DNA from 3 places in the Streptomyces sp. Je 1-4 4N24 genome. Region 2 is predicted to be linked to each of the others. Evidence: riboswitches for the same ligand, from Rfam matches in the RefSeq annotation. Region 2 holds a riboswitch; each other region holds the start of a gene.
The links. A riboswitch is a leader RNA that binds a small molecule or an ion and turns the genes downstream of it on or off. The one in region 2 is predicted to bind glycine.

Region 1 (3,270 bases), 5.1 Mb from region 2:
GGTGCGTACAGCGGCTGCGGGAGGCCGGGCGCTCCGGGCGCACGGTGGTCATCAAGGTGCGCAACTACGACTTCTCGACGCTGACCCGTTCCGAGACGCTCCGTGGGCCCACCGACGACCCGGCGGTGATACGGGAGGCCGCTGTGCGCCTGCTGGAAACGGTGGACACCACGGGCGGGGTGCGGCTCCTGGGCGTGGGGGTGAGTGGCCTGGCGGACTTCACACAAGAGGATCTGTTCGCCCAGCTGGCGACGGAGCGGGAGGCGGAGGAGGCCGCGACGGCTGCGGCAGCAGCGGCGGAGGAGGCCGGGGGGACAGAGCAGCACGAGGCCGAGGAGGAGCGGCCGCGGCGCTGGCATCCGGGGCTGGACGTGGTGCACGACGAGTACGGCGCCGGCTGGGTGCAGGGGAGCGGGGTGGGGAGAGTGACCGTGCGCTTCGAAACGCCATGGTCCGCACCGGGGAGGGTGCGGACCTTTGCTGTCGAGGACCCGGCACTGCGGCCGGGGGAGCCCCTGCCGCTGGTGGGCGGGGCGCCTGCGGGCGATCAGTCGTCCGAGCCGGCGATCTTGCCGAAGTTCTTGTCGCCGGAGCCGGGGGACACCGGATCGGTCGGGGAAGAAATATCCAGACGGTAGTGGTGATAGAGCTGAAGTTCCTGCTCAGGGGAGAGATGGCGGCCCACGCCGAAGTCCGGCGCGTCCTTGATCAGCTTGCGGTCGTAGGGAATGTGCAGGCCCTCACCGACCATCTTGCTGGGCTCCAGGGGGACGAACGCATCCCGGCTGAAGAGTCCGGTGCGTACGGCCGCCCACTCCGGTTCCCCCGTCGCATCATCGAGGTAGACCTCGTCGATGGTCCCTATTTTCGCGCCGTTACGGTCGAACGCTTTGCGGCCGATCAGGCTTCGGGGATCGATATCGGTTTGCACGGCCCCTCCAATTGGTCGCAACTGCCCTGTGACAACTACCAAACGGCACATTTCATGCCCTGGCCACTCGAAGGATCCTTCGAGTGGCGCGCTGGTAGGCTGGCGATTGGCCGCAGACCCCGTGCGGGAGAGTCCTTGTCGTTCGCGACCAGGGCGCCGAAGGAGCAAATCCTCCCCGGAATCTCTCAGGCACACGTACCGCATGGACGAGGTCACTCTGGAAAGCAGGGCGGGCCACGGAAGGCACAGCGCCGGGACCCCTCCTCACCGACGGTGAAAGCCGGACCGCCACGCGCGGGCCGGTGAAGCTCTCAGGTTGAGATGACAGAGGGGGAGGCCGTCCGGGCACCCGTGCCGTGGTGCCCCTCGTAGGTCGTACTGACCAGGAGGCCCCCGCAGATGACCACCAATCGCATCTCCTTGACCGAGCTGGAACGCGGCACCCCCTTCGAGCGCCGGCACATCGGTCCCGATCACGCGGCGCAGGCCAAGATGCTTGCGCACATCGGCTTCGGGTCGCTGGACGAGCTCACCGCCGCCGCCGTACCCGATGTGATCAAGAGCGCCGAGGCGCTCGGCCTGCCGCAGGCCCGTACCGAGGCCGAGGTGCTCAAGGAGCTGCAGGGCCTGGCGGACCGCAACCAGGTCCTGTCCTCCATGATCGGTCTCGGCTACTACGGCACGTTCACCCCGCCGGTGATCCTGCGCAACGTCATGGAGAACCCCGCCTGGTACACGGCGTACACGCCCTACCAGCCGGAGATCTCGCAGGGGCGCCTGGAGGCGCTGCTGAATTTCCAGACGATGGTCGCCGACCTGACCGGACTGCCCACCTCCGGTGCTTCGCTGCTGGACGAGGGCACCGCCGCCGCCGAGGCGATGGCGCTGTCCCGCCGGGTCGGCAAGGTCAAGCAGGGCGTCTTCCTGGTCGACGCCGACTGTCTGCCGCAGACCATCGCCGTGATCGAGACCCGTGCGGAGCCCACCGGCGTCGAGGTCGTGGTCGCGGACCTGTCCGACGGCATTCCGGCCGAGATCGCCGAGCGCGGTGTCTTCGGTGTGCTGCTGCAGTACCCGGGCGCCTCGGGTGCGGTGCGGGACCCCCGCGCCGTCATCGAGCAGGCCCACGAGCTGGGCGCGATCGTCACCGTCGCCGCCGATCTGCTCGCCCTGACGCTGCTGACCCCGCCCGGTGAGCTCGGTGCGGACATCGCCGTCGGCACCACCCAGCGCTTCGGTGTCCCGATGGGCTTCGGCGGGCCGCACGCCGGCTTCATGGCCGTCCGTGACCAGTTCGCCCGCAGCCTCCCCGGCCGTCTGGTGGGCGTCTCCGTCGACGCCGACGGCAACAAGGCCTACCGCCTGGCGCTGCAGACCCGTGAGCAGCACATCCGCCGGGAGAAGGCCACCAGCAACATCTGCACCGCGCAGGTGCTGCTCGCCGTCATGGCCGGGATGTACGCGGTCTACCACGGGCCCGAGGGCCTGCGCACCATCGCCCGGCGCACCCACCGCTACGCCGCGGTCCTCGCCGAGGGCCTGCGGGCCGGCGGGGTGGAGATCGTGCACGGTGCGTACTTCGACACGCTGACCGCGCGGGTTCCCGGCCGGGCCGCCGAGGTCGTCGCCGCCGCCCGTGAGGCTGGGGTCAACCTCTGGCAGGTCGACGCGGACCTGGTCGGCATCGCCTGTGACGAGACCACCGGGCGTGCGGAGCTGGCCGGTGTCTGGGGCGCCTTCGGCGTGAACGGTGACGTCGAGCAGCTGGACGCGGCCGCCGCCGAAGCGCTGCCGCAGGCGCTGCTGCGCCACGACGACTACCTCGCCCACCCGGTCTTCCACGAGCACCGCTCCGAGACCGCGATGCTGCGCTACCTGCGCACCCTCGCCGACAAGGACTACGCGCTGGACCGCGGCATGATCCCGCTCGGCTCCTGCACGATGAAGCTGAACGCCACCACCGAGATGGAGCCGGTCACCTGGCCCGCGTTCGGCCAGCTGCACCCGTTCGCGCCGGCCGGCCAGGCCCAGGGCTACCTCACGCTGATCCAGGAGCTGGAGGAGCGGCTGGCCACGGTCACCGGCTACGACAAGGTCTCCATCCAGCCGAACGCCGGATCGCAGGGCGAGCTGGCCGGTCTGCTGGCCGTCCGTGCCTACCACCGCGCCAACGGCGACGAGCAGCGCACGGTCTGCCTGATCCCGTCCTCGGCACACGGCACCAACGCCGCCAGCGCCGTGATGGCCGGAATGAAGGTCGTCGTCGTCAAGACCGGTGAGGACGGCGAGGTCGACACCGACGATCTGCACGCCAAGATCGAGAAGCACCGTGACGAGCT
Region 2 (3,270 bases):
CCGCCGGCACCCGGGTGCCCGACCGACGCGGACAGCACCTCTTCGAGCTCGTTCGCCGGCCACGCCAGCTGCGGTATCCCCTGCTCCGGAAATGTCATGTGCACCCACCCGTTCCAAACCGCGCCATCTGGCCAAAGACCCTAAACGAGAAGGCGCTCGGCGCGGCGTGCGGGGGCGTGCCCGGCGACGCACGGGGCGGTGTCCTAGTGAAAGCTGACCGTCTCCAGGGCGCTCGCCGCACGCCGGTCGAGGAGGACGGCCGAGCAGAAGCCCTTCGGCAGCCGGGCCGACTCCGCGGCGCCGACCAGCCGGCCCACCGCCCTGCGGTGCCGTGCGAAGGCGTACCCCGACACCCCGCGGCCCCGTGACTCCTGGCCGGAAAGCGCCACCTCGGGTGCCACATCGAGCAGCACCAGATGCGCCCCGCGGCCGCCGCGCAGCGCCGAGCGCGCGATCCAGCGGCGCACCCACGCCAGCGTCCCGCAGTCGTGCACCACCACACTGTCGCCGGAGCGCAGCGCACGGCCCAGGGTCAGATAGTGGGCGGCCCGGACCAGCGGGCGGTAGAGGCCGTACGGCAGCCGGTGCAGTCTGCCGCGCTCCCAGCGCGCGCGGACGTCCTGGGAGTCGATGCGGTGCACCACGGCGCCGTGCCCGTCCAGCGGCGGTACGACGCGGTGCATGAGGGTGCTCTTGCCGCTGCCCGGCAGCCCGGAGACCACGACCAGGTCACCGGCCGGAAACCGCAGCTCGGCGGCGTCCGGCGGCCGTCCGTCGCTCCGCAGGTCCACGACCTCGGTGCGGCGCCCCGGCCGGATGACGGGCCGCGGCGCACGGCCGGCCCGGGACATGGCGGCGGACGGCGCCGTCCGCACGGCGTCCGGGGGCACGACCCCTGAAGTCGCCCCGAATGCCGCTTCGCTGTGCACCGTGATCGCCCTCCCCGTCCGTTCTGGTCCGGTTCGAGTCCGTCCCCTACCCGCAGAGTGTCAAGAAAAGGTAATGCCCATCAAGGCGATTGTCCGATCTGCCCACGTCGTGGGCGGGGCGACGACGGGGGCTCCTTTTCTGGCGATCCCGTGCAATGATGTGGCCGCCACGTGCACACCAGAGCTCATCCGTGCACCGCCAACTGCATACCGGCCGCTTGAACCCGTGCGGGAGAGTCCCCGGCCGCCATGGCGGGGCGCCGAAGGAGCAAGTCCTCCCTTGAATCTCTCAGGCCCCTATACCGCGCGGGCGAGGCAGATCTGAAAAGCGAGCCACTGCCCGGCCTACGGGGCGGCTCCACCCAAGGTGCAAACCGGGTCCGTTCGCGGGATCCCGGTGAACCTCTCAGGTTCCGATGACAGATGGGGAGAACGTCTTGTCACCCCTGCCTGGGAGCCCAGAACCATGACTGATGCCCCCCGTCGCACCGCGCTGGATGCCACCCATCGCGCGCTCGGCGCGACCATGACCGACTTCGCCGGCTGGGACATGCCGCTGCGCTACAGCAGCGAGCGCGACGAGCATGTCGCCGTCCGTACCCGCGCCGGCCTCTTCGACCTCTCCCACATGGGCGAGATCACCGTCACCGGCCCGCAGGCCGCCGACCTCCTCGACTACGCGCTGGTCGGCAACATCGGCGGCGTCAAGACGGGCCGCGCCCGCTACACCATGATCTGCGAGGCCGAGGGCGGCATCCTCGACGACCTGATCGTCTACCGTCTCGCCGACCAGGAGTACATGGTCGTCGCCAACGCCTCCAACGCCCAGGTGGTGCTGGACGCGCTCACCGCGCGGGCGGGCGGCTTCGACGCCGCGATCCGCGACGACCGGGACGCCTACGCGCTGCTCGCGGTGCAGGGCCCGGAGTCCCCCGGCATCCTCAAGGCGCTGACGGACGCCGATCTGGACGGTCTCAAGTACTACGCCGGGCTGCCCGGCACGGTCGCCGGTGTGCAGGCGCTGATCGCCCGTACCGGCTACACCGGCGAGGACGGCTTCGAGCTGTTCGTCCGGCCGGCGGACGCGGTCGCCCTCTGGGAGGCCCTGAACGAGGCGGGCAAGGACGCCGGTCTGGTGCCCTGCGGGCTCTCCTGCCGGGACACCCTGCGCCTGGAGGCGGGCATGCCGCTCTACGGGCACGAGCTCACCACCGCGACGACGCCGTTCGACGCGGGCCTGGGCCGGGTCGTGAAGTTCGAGAAGACCTCCAACAACGGGGACTTCGTGGGCCGTGAGGCCCTGACCGCGGCCGCCGAGCGGGCCGAGACCCGGCCGCCGCGCAAGCTGGTCGGTCTGGTCGCCCAGGGCCGCCGGGTGCCGCGTGCCGGATACCCGGTGGTCACGGCCGACGGCACGGTCATCGGCGAGGTCACCTCCGGGGCTCCGTCCCCCACGCTCGGCAAGCCGATCGCCATCGCCTATGTCGACGCGGCCTACGCCACACCGGGCACCGAGGGTGTCTGCGTGGACATCCGTGGAAGCCATGAGCCGTACGAGGTCACCGCTCTGCCGTTCTACAAGCGGCAGAAGTAGCGGTTCCCCCGCGGCAGTCACGGCGGCGCGCGCCCGCGCGTCTCACTGCGCAAGACCCCATTCACGATCACACCCTCGCGTACAGGAGAATCGAGCCATGAGCAACCCCCAGCAGCTGCGCTACAGCAAGGAGCACGAGTGGCTGTCGGGCGCCGAGGACGGCGCCTCGACGGTCGGCATCACCGAGCACGCGGCCAACGCGCTCGGCGACGTCGTCTTCGTGCAGCTCCCTGAGGTCGGCTCCACGGTCGCGGCGGGCGAGACCTGCGGCGAGCTGGAGTCGACGAAGTCGGTCAGCGATCTCTACTCGCCCGTCGACGGTGAGATCACCGAGATCAACGAGGATGTCGTCAATGACCCCTCGCTGGTGAACTCCGCCCCGTTCGAGGGTGGTTGGCTGTTCAAGGTGAAGATCAGCGGCGAGCCGGGCGAACTGCTCTCGGCCGACGAGTACGCCGCCTTCATCCAGAGCTGAGCCCCGGCTCTCCCCGTTTCCGGCCTCGCCCGGACGGGGGACCTCCGACCCGCCACCGCCCGAGGGGAAGCTCCCCCGGATTCCGTCCCGGGGGACCCTCGCGCCCCTGACTCCCCAGGAAGACTCATGTCGATTCTCAACAGCTCCCTCCATGAGCTCGACCCCGACGTCGCCGCCGCCGTCGACGCCGAGCTCCACCGCCAGCAGTCCACCCTCGAAATGATCGCGTCGGAGAACTTCGCCCCGCTCGCCGTCATGGAGGCCCAGGGCTC
Region 3 (3,270 bases), 5.7 Mb from region 2:
TGGCTGTCAGATGTGGGCTGTGGTGGGAGTGGCAAGCACACCGAAAGCGAGCGCCGTTCCCGTCCGCCGGGAACGGCGCTCGCGATCGGTGCCGGTTTGTGGATCCGGTGGCCGTATCAGTCCCGCTGTGCGTGGTGGAGTTCGGAACGGAAGGCCGCCTCACGGGCGGTATGACCCGGGCGACGGCGGAGCCCCGCCCACGCGATGCCGAGGATGACGAACCAGACCGGGGTCACCAGCAAGGCCCGCAGCGTGTCGGGCTCCTGGGTCAGTGCCCAGATGAGGAACGCGAAGAAGACCAGCACGACGTAGCACATGGCGATGCCGCCGGGCATCTTGAACTTCGATGCCTCGTGCAGGTGCGGACGGCGCTTGCGATAGACGAGGTAGCTGATCAGGATGATCGACCAGACGAAGATGAACAGCACGGCGGACACGGTGGTCACCAAGGTGAACGCCTCGATGATCGAGTTGTCCATGGCGACCATGACCACACCGGCGAGCAGGAACACCCCGGAGAGGAGCAGGGCGTTGGCCGGTACCTTCCTGGAGGTGAGTCTGCCGAAGCGCGCCGGGGCGTCGCCCTCCCGGGCCAACCCGTACACCATCCGTGAGGTGGAGTAGATGCCCGAGTTCGCAGACGAGGCGGCCGAGGTCAGCACCACGAAGTTGATCAGCGAGGCGGCGATCCCCAGACCGGCGAGAGTGAACATCACGACGAACGGACTGCGGTCCGCACTGATCTCGCGCCAGGGCGTGACCGAAATGATCACGATCAGCGCGACGACGTAGAACAGCATCACGCGCACCGGGATCGAGTTGATCGCCTTGGGCAGGTTCCGTTCCGGGTTCTCCGCCTCGGCCGCGGTGGTGCCGACCAGTTCGATGCCGACGAAGGCGAAGGTCGCGATCTGGAATCCCGCGACGAACCCCATGGGACCGGTGGGGAAGAAGCCTCCGTCGTTCCAGAGGTTGGAGAAGCTTGCCGCCGCACCCCCGGGCGCCTGGAAGTGACTGAACACCATGACCAGCCCGACGACGATCAGCGCCACGATCGCGACGATCTTGATCAGTGCGAACCAGAACTCGGTCTCGCCGAACGCCTTCACGGTGGGCAGGTTCAAGGCGATCAAGAGGATGACGGCGGCCAACGCCGGTATCCACAACGGTAGATCGCGCCACCAGTAGGACACATACCCGGAGATCGCGATGACGTCGGCGATGCCGGTCACGATCCAGCAGAACCAGTAGGTCCAGCCGGTGAAGAAGCCGGCCCACGGCCCCAGCAGATCGGCCGCGAAGTCGGCGAACGACTTGTAGCGCAGGTTGGAGAGCAGCAGCTCCCCCATCGCCCGCATCACGAAGAAGAGCATCACGCCGATGATCATGTAGACGAAGATCACCGAGGGCCCGGCCAGCGAGATCGTCTTGCCCGAGCCCATGAACAGGCCGGTTCCGATCGCACCGCCGATCGCGATGAGCTGGATGTGCCGGTTGGACAGTTGACGGGAGAGGTGTTGCTCGCCCTCGGGCGGGGCCGTGGATCCGGCCGCCGGTTGGTCCGGCGCGGCCGTCGAGCCGGTGTCACTGCGTTCAGGCATGGGCAAACCTCGCAGATCTCAAGACCCGTGCGGGCACGGGAAGGGGGCATCTCGGAGAATGACCACGCGCCCACAGGGGGCGAGCGGCAGGGTCGGCCGGGCGCGGACATGCGGCAGTCGGCCGGAACGGCGTCAGAACGGTCCCACATAGTAGATCGAAGATCAGCCCGGGAGCCGGCAGGCAGTGGCGGTCAGGGAAGAGGCGGCGGGACAGCCATCAGGGGCTCCTCGAATGTCGAGCACGGGCAGGGGCCCGTGCGGCCGAGTGAGCCTCCCCCTCTGTCATGAGCCTGAGAGCTTCGCCGCGCTCAGCGCGCGGCTTGCACCGTCGGCGAGGCGCCTCAGCGCCTGCTTTCCAGAGTTGCCTGCCCGAGCGGTAGGGGTGCCTGAGAGATTCCGGGGAGGTGTTGCTCCTTCGGCGCCTGGGTCTGGCTGATCCAGTGCTCTCCCGCTCCGGGGTGAACGGCAATGTGCGGTGAGGCTAGGGCCCACATCAGCGACCGGTCAAGGGACCGGCCGAACGCTGGACATTACCTCCAAGTAGCACGGCACTCACCCGTGGGGCACGGCATTTGTGCAGCTCAAGGCGCACATCCTGAGGCCATCCGTTACCGGCACGTACACCGGGCGGACTCTTGACGGCTGTCTTCCGGTGCCCGTACGTTGCGTCCGGAAAGATCCGGCAGCACGTACACCGCTGACGATCCTGCGCGGGAGAGTCCACACCCCAAGATGCGGCGCACCATGGGTGTCCACCGCTCGGTACGACCAACCAGGTCATCACCGGCTGAACGGTTCCCGACGGCCGCACCGCAGTGACGCTCACCCCGAACGGAGCCCGGCCGCCCTACGGGCCCCCGTTGACGACCGCCCGCCCCACCGAGCCGTCCGCGACATGCCACTTCTTGAGGATCCTTGCGTACTCGCCGTTCCTGATGAGGCGGTCGAGGGCTTCCCTTACGGCGTCGCGCAGGGCCGTGTTGGTCTTGGCGACCGCTATGCCGTAGAGGAGGGGTTCGAGCTGGGCGCCGCTGAGTTCGAGGGCGGTGCCGCCTGCGCGGGTCGCGGCGTTGTGGGCCGCGACCGGGAAATCGTCGAGGCAGGCCGTGGACCGGCCCTTGGCGACATCGTCGTAGACCTCAGCCGGTGAGTCGAACTCCCGGATCTTCAACTTCGCGGGGGCCTTCGGGTTCAGCTGGTCCAGGTAGTCACGGGCGAACGTGCCGCGCTGGACGGCGACCTTCCTGCCGGACAGGTCTCCGGGAGCCTTGACGCCCTCCGGGTTGCCCTTGCGGACGACGAGCACCAGCCCGGCCTTGAAGTAGTCGACCAGGTCGACACCGCTGCCGGTCTTCGTGCCGTCCGTGCGCCCCTCCTGACGGTCCTTGGTGTCGGTCATCGCCGACATGACCAGGTCGAAGCGGTTCACGTTCAGACCGGTGAGGAGGGTGTCGAAGGTGGCGTTCACGAACTTGACGCGCAGGCCCAGCTCACGGCTGAGGGCGGTCGCGAGTTCGACGTCGAGGCCGGCGGGCTTGCCGTCCCTGACGAACTCCATGGGCGCGTAGCTGATGTCCGAGCCGATGGTGACGATGCCCTTGTCGCGTATCTCCTTCGGCAACCGGCCGGACGGTGTCCCGATGGCCGAAGGGTTCCCGCTCGGCCTGGA

Region 1: linked by a shared signal. The riboswitch ahead of gcvP (aminomethyl-transferring glycine dehydrogenase) and the one ahead of gcvT (glycine cleavage system aminomethyltransferase GcvT) in region 2 are both predicted to bind glycine.
Region 3: linked by a shared signal. The riboswitch ahead of cycA (D-serine/D-alanine/glycine transporter) and the one ahead of gcvT (glycine cleavage system aminomethyltransferase GcvT) in region 2 are both predicted to bind glycine.

Annotation. Positions count from the first base shown of each region.
Region 1 covers NZ_CP110836.1:7,877,818-7,881,087, forward strand. Annotated here, with positions in the region: gene SLV14N_RS34500 (DNA polymerase IV) at 1-638, shown strand, start outside; gene SLV14N_RS34505 (PRC-barrel domain-containing protein) at 548-931, opposite strand; glycine riboswitch at 1,046-1,142, shown strand; gene gcvP (aminomethyl-transferring glycine dehydrogenase) at 1,331-3,270, shown strand, end outside.
Region 2 covers NZ_CP110836.1:2,808,857-2,812,126, forward strand. Annotated here, with positions in the region: gene SLV14N_RS11830 (enhanced serine sensitivity protein SseB) at 1-98, opposite strand, end outside; gene SLV14N_RS11835 (AAA family ATPase) at 204-851, opposite strand; glycine riboswitch at 1,149-1,244, shown strand; gene gcvT (glycine cleavage system aminomethyltransferase GcvT) at 1,396-2,523, shown strand; gene gcvH (glycine cleavage system protein GcvH) at 2,621-2,998, shown strand; gene glyA (serine hydroxymethyltransferase) at 3,125-3,270, shown strand, end outside.
Region 3 covers NZ_CP110836.1:8,537,625-8,540,894, reverse strand. Annotated here, with positions in the region: gene cycA (D-serine/D-alanine/glycine transporter) at 117-1,601, opposite strand; glycine riboswitch at 1,874-1,965, opposite strand; glycine riboswitch at 1,966-2,062, opposite strand; gene SLV14N_RS37020 (transporter substrate-binding domain-containing protein) at 2,449-3,270, opposite strand, start outside.